One region of the Azospira sp. I09 genome, then DNA from elsewhere that is predicted to be linked to it. Evidence: predicted binding sites of a transcription regulator. Region 1 holds the regulator's gene; the other holds the start of a gene.
What was found. The regulator sigma-54, encoded in region 1, starts transcription at its own class of promoters, with help from an activator protein. The targets are predictions, from matches to a motif close to TGGCACGCTTNCTGCTNA.
Positions count from the first base shown of each region.

Region 1 (3,652 bases):
TCCACGGCGGCATACAGGTCGGCATCCTCGGCATCCACGTGGATGTCCTTGCCGGGCACGCGCACGGTGACTTCAGCCTTCTGCTTCAGCTTTTCCACGGTGAGGATGACGTTGACGTCGATGACGCTGTCGAAGTGACGCGTAACCCGCTCCAGCTTGGCAGTGACGTAGTCGCGGATCGCCGGGGTGACTTCCAGGTGATGTCCGGTGATGTGCAGGTTCATGGCTCGCTCCTTTTTTAGATGGACTTGCGTAGGTTGGCCGGCGAAATGTTGAGCGCTTCTCTGTATTTTGCAATGGTTCGACGCGCCACAACAATGCCTTGTTGGCCAAGAATTTCGGATATTTGACTGTCCGAAAGGGGTTTTTTGGGGTCTTCGGCCGCCACCAGCTGCTTGATCAGGGCCCGGATGGCGGTGGCCGAACAGGCGCCCCCCGTATCCGTGGCCACGTGGCTGCCGAAGAAATACTTGAGTTCGAAAATGCCCCGGGGGGTGGCCATGTACTTCTGGGTGGTCACCCGGGAGACGGTGGATTCGTGCAGGCCCAGGGTTTCGGCGATTTCCCGCAGTACCAGGGGACGCATGGCCACCTCGCCGTGTTCGAAGAACTGGCGCTGGCGGTCCAGGATGGCCTGGGACACGCGCAGGATGGTGTCGAAACGCTGCTGCACGTTCTTGATCAGCCAGCGGGCCTCCTGCAGCTGGCCGGAGAGGCTGGAGCCGCGCTGCTTGGAGAGGATCTCGGCGTAGAGCCGGTTGATGCGCAGGCGCGGGTAGGCGTCCGGATTGATGCTGGCGGTCCACTGGTTGCGCACCTTCTTCACCACCACGTCCGGGGTGATGTAGCGGGCATCCAGGGGCGCGTACTGGGCGCCGGGCCGGGGGTTGAGGCTCTTCACCAGGTTGGTGACGGCGCGCAGGCGCTCGTCGTCGCAGCCCAGCAGCTTCTTCAGCTTGGTGAAGTCCCGGCCGGCCAGCAGTTCCAGGTGATGGCGCACCAGCTTCAGGGCCTGGTCCCGCACCTCGTCGGCCGGCAGGGCTTCCAGCTGCAGGGCCAGGCATTCGCCCGGAGTGCGGGCACCGACACCGGTCGGGTCCAGGTGCTGCAGGTGGCGCAGGGCGATCTGCAGGTCGTCCAGATCGATTTCCAGCTCTTCCGGCAGGGCTTCCTGCAGCTCCTCCAGGGGCTGGGTCAGGTAGCCGTCCTCGTCCAGCGCCTCGATCAGGAAGCTGACCAGCTGCCGGTCCCGCTCGGAGAGCTGCATCAGGCCCAGCTGCCAGTTGAGGTGGTCGCGCAGGGAGGTGTTGGCGGCCTGCACTTCCTGGAAGTCGGAATCCTCGTCCTCGTCGCGGGAGGCGGAAGGGTAGCTGCCTTCGGCAAACCAGTCCTCGCCCTCACCCAGGCGGTCCCGGCTGTCGTCCCGGACTTCTTCGGGGCCGTGACTGTCGGCGCCTTCACCGGATTCGCCGCTATCGCCTTCCCGCGGGCCTTCGGCAGCGGACTCGGCCGTACTGCCGGCGTATTCGCCTTCGCTCCCGCTGTAGGAGGGCTCGTAGTTCTCGTCCTCCCGCTCCAGCAGGGGGTTTTCCAGCAGATACTTCTCCAACTCCTGCTCCAGCTCAAGCGTCGACAGTTGCAGCAGCCGGATGGACTGCTGCAGCTGTGGCGTCAGGGCCAAGTGCTGCGAGAGTTTGAGTTGGAGGGTTGGTTTCATGGACCCGGGGCCGAAGGGGCCGGCGGCAATGAGCGGGTTGAGGGAAAGACTCGGAGACTGGGCTCGTCAGAGACGGAAGCTCTCGCCCAGATATACTTTTCGGACGTCTTCATTATAAACGATCTCATCCGGGCGGCCAGACGCCAGCACCCGTCCCTCATTGATGATGTAGGCCCGGTCGCAGATGCCCAGGGTCTCACGCACGTTGTGGTCGGTGATGAGCACGCCGATGCTGCGGTCCTTGAGGAAACGGATGATCTTCTGGATTTCCAGCACGGCGATGGGGTCCACGCCGGCGAAGGGCTCATCCAGCAGGATGAAACGGGGAGAGGTGGCCAGGGCCCGGGCGATTTCCACCCGGCGGCGCTCGCCACCGGACAGGGCGGCGGCATTGGAAGCGCGGATGTGGCCGATGTGCAGCTCTTCCAGCAGCTCCTCCAGGCGCAGGTCGATCTCGTGCTTGGGTAGCTTCTGCAGTTCCAGCACGGCGCGGATGTTCTCCTCCACGTTGAGCTTGCGGAAGACGGAGGCCTCCTGGGGCAGGTAGGAAATGCCCAGATGGGCCCGCTTGTGGATGGGGAAGTGGGTCACTTCCTGATTTTGCAGCTGGATGGAGCCGCCGTCGGAGGGCACCAGGCCGACGATCATGTAGAAACAGGTGGTCTTGCCGGCACCGTTGGGGCCCAGCAGGCCGACCACCTCACCGCTGCCCACCTCGAAGGACACGTCATGCACCACGGTGCGGGACTTGTAGCGCTTTTTCAGGTTGTTGGCGGAAAGCTTGGCGATGAGGTCGGGGTTCTGCTCGGACATGGGCTATCAGATTCTATGAATGCGGGGGCGTAAAGGCATTGTGCCAGAGGTGTCGCCCGGGGGTTCTACCAGTCGCTGCCGGACTCGTCGTCCCAGCCGCCCTGCAGCACCTGGCGGACGGTGGCGGCGGCAAAGCCGCGGCTGAGGAGGAAGCGGGTCTGTTTGGCCCGCTCGGCCAGATCGGCGGGCAGGGCGGCGAATTTCTTCTGCCACACCTGGCGCGCCCGTTCCAGCTCGCTGCCGCCCTGGGCCAGGGCCGCGGCGACGGTTTCCTCGGCCACGCCCTTCTGCCGCAGTTCCTGGGCCAGCCGGGCATCGCCGTAGCGGCGGGCCCGGATGGCGACCCTTTCACTGGCATAGCGGGCATCGGAAAGCTGGCGGCGAGCCGCCAGGTCGTCCAGCAGGGTCTCCAGCTCAGCCTCGGATTCTGCGTGGGGCGCCAGCTTGCGGGCCAGTTCGGCCCGGCTGTACTCCCGCCGCGCCAGCAGCCCCAGGGCCCGCTGGCGCAGGCTCGGGGTCATTCTCCGGCAGCGGCCGCCGGGGCGGGATTGGCCACGCCCAGGGCTTCCCGGATCTTGCCTTCGATTTCCTGGGCAATGGCCGGGTTGGCTTTGAGGAATTCCCGGGAGTTGTCCTTGCCCTGGCCGATTTTCTCGCCCTTGTAGGAGTACCAGGCGCCGGACTTCTCGATCAGCTTGTTGGCCACCCCCAGTTCGATGATCTCGCCCTCGCGGGAGATGCCTTCGCCGTAGAGGATGTCGAACAGGGCTTCGCGGAAGGGCGGGGAGACCTTGTTCTTCACCACCTTGACGCGGGTTTCGTTGCCGATCACCTCGTCACCCTTCTTGATGCCGCCGATACGGCGGATATCCAGGCGCACGGAGGCGTAGAACTTGAGCGCGTTGCCGCCGGTGGTGGTTTCCGGGGAACCGAACATCACCCCGATCTTCATGCGGATCTGGTTGATGAAGATGACCAGGGTATTGGTCTTCTTGATGTTGGCGGTGAGCTTGCGCAGGGCCTGGCTCATCAGGCGGGCGTGCAGGCCCATCATGGAATCGCCCATCTCGCCTTCGATTTCGGCCTTGGGGGTGAGGGCGGCGACGGAGTCCACCACGATCA
Region 1 is NZ_AP021844.1:2,455,101-2,458,752, forward strand. It holds gene hpf (ribosome hibernation-promoting factor, HPF/YfiA family) at 1-224, opposite strand, end outside; gene AZSP09_RS11510 (RNA polymerase factor sigma-54) at 239-1,717, opposite strand; gene lptB (LPS export ABC transporter ATP-binding protein) at 1,784-2,530, opposite strand; gene recX (recombination regulator RecX) at 2,596-3,051, opposite strand; gene recA (recombinase RecA) at 3,048-3,652, opposite strand, start outside.

Region 2 (3,652 bases), 1.4 Mb from region 1:
AGCTTGCGCACCTCGTCGGCTACCACGGCGAAACCGCGGCCCGCCTCGCCGGCCCGGGCCGCCTCGATGGCGGCGTTGAGGGCCAGCAGATTGGTTTGCCCGGCGATGTCCTTGATCACGCCGGCAATGGAGGAAATCTGGTTGGCCTGCTGATCCAGGGTGCGGATGCGGGTGGAGCCTTCGGATACCGTGGCGGCGATGCGCTGCATGGCCTCGGCGGCCTGCTCTGCCCGTTCCCGGCCCTGTTTGGAGAGATCCACGGCTTTGTGGGAATCCCCCTGGGTCTCCTCGGCGCTGTCGGAAATGTGGCTGGAACTGACCGTCAGCTGTTCAATGGCGGCGGCCATGGAGGAGGTGGCATCGGCCTGGGCACCGGTGGTGTCGGCCAGCTGGCTGGAGGCGGAGCTGATCGCCTGGGAGTTGCTGGCCAGGGTTTCCGCGTCCTGGCGGATTTCGGTGAGCATCTGGCGCAGGGAGAGCACCATCTGGCTCAGGGCATGGAGCAGGCTGCCGGGCTGGGTCTGGCCGATGGCCGCATGCAGGTTGCCGCCGGCCACCTGCTGCATGATGGCCGTGGCGGCGGCAGGTTCGCCACCGATCTGCTTGAGCACGCTGCGGGTCACCAGGTAGCAGATGCTGCCGATCAGGGCCAGCACCACCAGAGCCAGCAGGCCCTGGTAGATCAGGGTTTGCTGGAACTCCCGGTCCACTTCGTCGATATAGACGCCGGTGCCGATGATCCAGTCCCAGGCCGGGAATTTCTGGGCGTAGAGCACCTTGGGATACATGGTGGGGTCGCCCGCCTTCTTGACGAACTGGGTGTCCATGTAGGTGGTGGCCTGGTTCTGCAGCAGGCTTGCCAGTTCCCGGATGATCAGCTTGCCGCTGCCGTCCTTCACCTGGTCGCCCATGGGCTTGCCTTCCCATTCCGGCTTCAGGGCATGCATGACGCTGATGCCATCGGGGGTCCAGATGTAGAAATAGTCGCTCTTGCCGTCGGGGCCGTTGAAGCGGATCTGCCGCACGGCCGCCTTGGCGTGGGCCTGGGCCTCGTCGCGGCTGAGGTTGCCGGCGGCTTCCTGGCTTTGATAGTAGGCGACCACGTTGTAGGCGCCCTGGGTGATGGCGCGAATCTGTCCTTTTCTCTCATCCAGCATGAGGGAGCGGGTATTGAAGGCGGCGATGGCCGCCAGTGCCAGGACCCCCAGGAGCGCCACCAGCACCACCGCCAGGAGTCGGGTACGCAGGGAAAGTTGATCAAGCATGGGATTGTCCAAACTATATGAAACATGAAGTGCGCATTATATTTCCGCCACCAGCCATGCTGTGAAGGAAATCACACTTTTCTGCTTCAAATTGGTGCGCCTGCTTCTGCCCATGGTGCATGGTGGCACCGTTTTCTGGCGCCGCTTCCGCCAATTCCCCGGAAGTCCTTTAAGGATCAAGCGATTATGATCCTGGCACAACCCCTGCTATTTGATTGTCGCCCTTCCTCATGGCGCGACCATCATGAACAAGCCCAGCTTCTTCGACGAAATGAACGGTGCCGACGGCGCCGTCCGCTCCCACTACCAGACCTACCGGCGCTGGCTTTCCGAAACCCCTGACGAACGCATCGCCCGCAAGCGGGCCGAGGCCGACATCGCCTTCCGCCGCGTCGGCATCACCTTCGCCGTCTATGGCGAGGAGGCCGGCACCGAGCGGCTGATCCCCTTCGACATCATTCCCCGGGTCATCCCGGCAGATGAATGGAAGGCCCTCAAGGCCGGCCTCAAGCAGCGGGTCAAGGCTCTCAACCTGTTCCTCCACGACATCTACCACGACCAGGAAATCCTCAAGGCCGGGCGCATTCCCCGGGAGCAGGTGGAGGGCAACGCCCAGTTCCGTCCCATCATGCGCGGGGTGGACGTGCCGGCCGGCATCTATGCCCACATCGCCGGCGTGGACCTGGTGCGGGCCGGGGCCGGCGAGTTCTACGTGCTGGAAGACAACCTGCGGGTGCCCTCCGGCGTCTCCTACATGCTGGAAGACCGCAAGATGATGATGCGGCTCTTCCCCGAGCTCTTCTCCAAGCACAAGGTGGCCCCGGTGGAACACTACCCGGACCTGTTGCTGGAAACCCTGCGGGCCTCCGCCCCCAACGGCGTCTCCGATCCCACGGTGGTGGTGCTGACCCCGGGGGCCTACAACAGCGCCTACTTCGAGCACACCTTCCTGGCCCAGCAGATGGGGGTGGAACTGGTGGAAGGGCGGGACCTCTTCGTCGATAACGACACGGTCTACATGCGCACCACCCAGGGCCCCCAGCGGGTGGACGTGATCTACCGCCGCATCGACGACGACTTCATCGACCCCCAGGTCTTCCGCGCCGATTCCATGCTCGGCGTGCCCGGCATCCTGCAGGCCTACCGGGCCGGCAAGGTGACCCTGGCCAATGCGGTGGGCACCGGGGTGGCCGACGACAAGTCCATCTACCCCTATGTGCCGGAGATGGTGCGCTTCTACCTGGGGGAGGAGCCCATCCTCAACAACGTCCCCACCTACATGTGCCGCAAGCCCGACGACCTGGCCTACACCCTGGCCCACCTGCCGGAACTGGTGGTGAAGGAAGTCCATGGCGCCGGCGGCTACGGCATGCTGGTGGGGCCGGCCTCCACCCAGGCCGAGATCGAGGACTTCCGCCGGCGTCTTGTCGCCAACCCGGAAAAGTACATCGCCCAGCCCACCCTGGCCCTCTCCACCTGCCCCACCTTCGTCGAATCGGGCGTGGCGCCACGCCACATCGACCTGCGCCCCTTCGTCCTCTCCGGCAAGGAAGTGACCATGGTCCCCGGCGGCCTCACCCGGGTGGCCCTGCAGGAAGGCTCCCTGGTGGTGAACTCCTCCCAGGGCGGCGGCACCAAGGACACCTGGGTGCTGGAATGAAAAGCTTTGCCACAGAGGGCACAGAGAACACAGAGAAAATGCGATTGCATGACCAAGCCAATTTTTCTAGGCAAGGCCTATCTGCTGCGAGCTTGTCCCTCTGTGATCTCTGTGTCCTCTGTGGCTAATAAATAAGGAGCCGCATATGCTCAGTCGTACCGCCGATCACCTCTACTGGATGGCCCGCTACATCGAGCGGGCCGAGAACCTGGCCCGCCTGCTGGACGTCACCTACCAGATGTCCCTGGTGCCCCAGTCGCCGGAAGCGGCGAACCAGAACTGGAACGCCATCATCGTCCTCAACAGCCTGGAAGAGCCCTTCGCCAAGGCCTACGGCGAGCCCAGCGCGGAAAACGTGCTGCGCTTCATGGTGCGGGACGAAAGCAACTTCTCCTCCATCTACAGCTGCCTGCGGGCGGCCCGGGAAAACGCCCACGCCGTGCGCGGCACCCTCACCACGGAAATGTGGGAGACCATCAACGCCGCCTGGATCGACCTGCGGGCCCAGAGCTTCGAGCAGATCATGGCCGGCGGCATCACCGAGTTCTTCGAATGGGTCAAGCTGCGCTCGGCCCTGACCCGGGGCGTCACCTTCGGCACCCTGCTGCAGGACGAGGCGGCCCACTTCATCCGCATGGGTGGCCTCCTGGAGCGGGCCGACAACACAGCCCGCATCCTGGACGTGAAATACCACTTCCTGCAGCCCAACGGCGAAGGGGAGGAGGGC
Region 2 is NZ_AP021844.1:109,387-113,038, forward strand. It holds gene AZSP09_RS00565 (methyl-accepting chemotaxis protein) at 1-1,265, opposite strand, end outside; gene AZSP09_RS00570 (circularly permuted type 2 ATP-grasp protein) at 1,510-2,925, shown strand; gene AZSP09_RS00575 (alpha-E domain-containing protein) at 3,071-3,652, shown strand, end outside.
Region 2: AZSP09_RS00570 (circularly permuted type 2 ATP-grasp protein) is a predicted target of sigma-54. The motif match lies at 1,459-1,476, and genes of this name have one in related genera.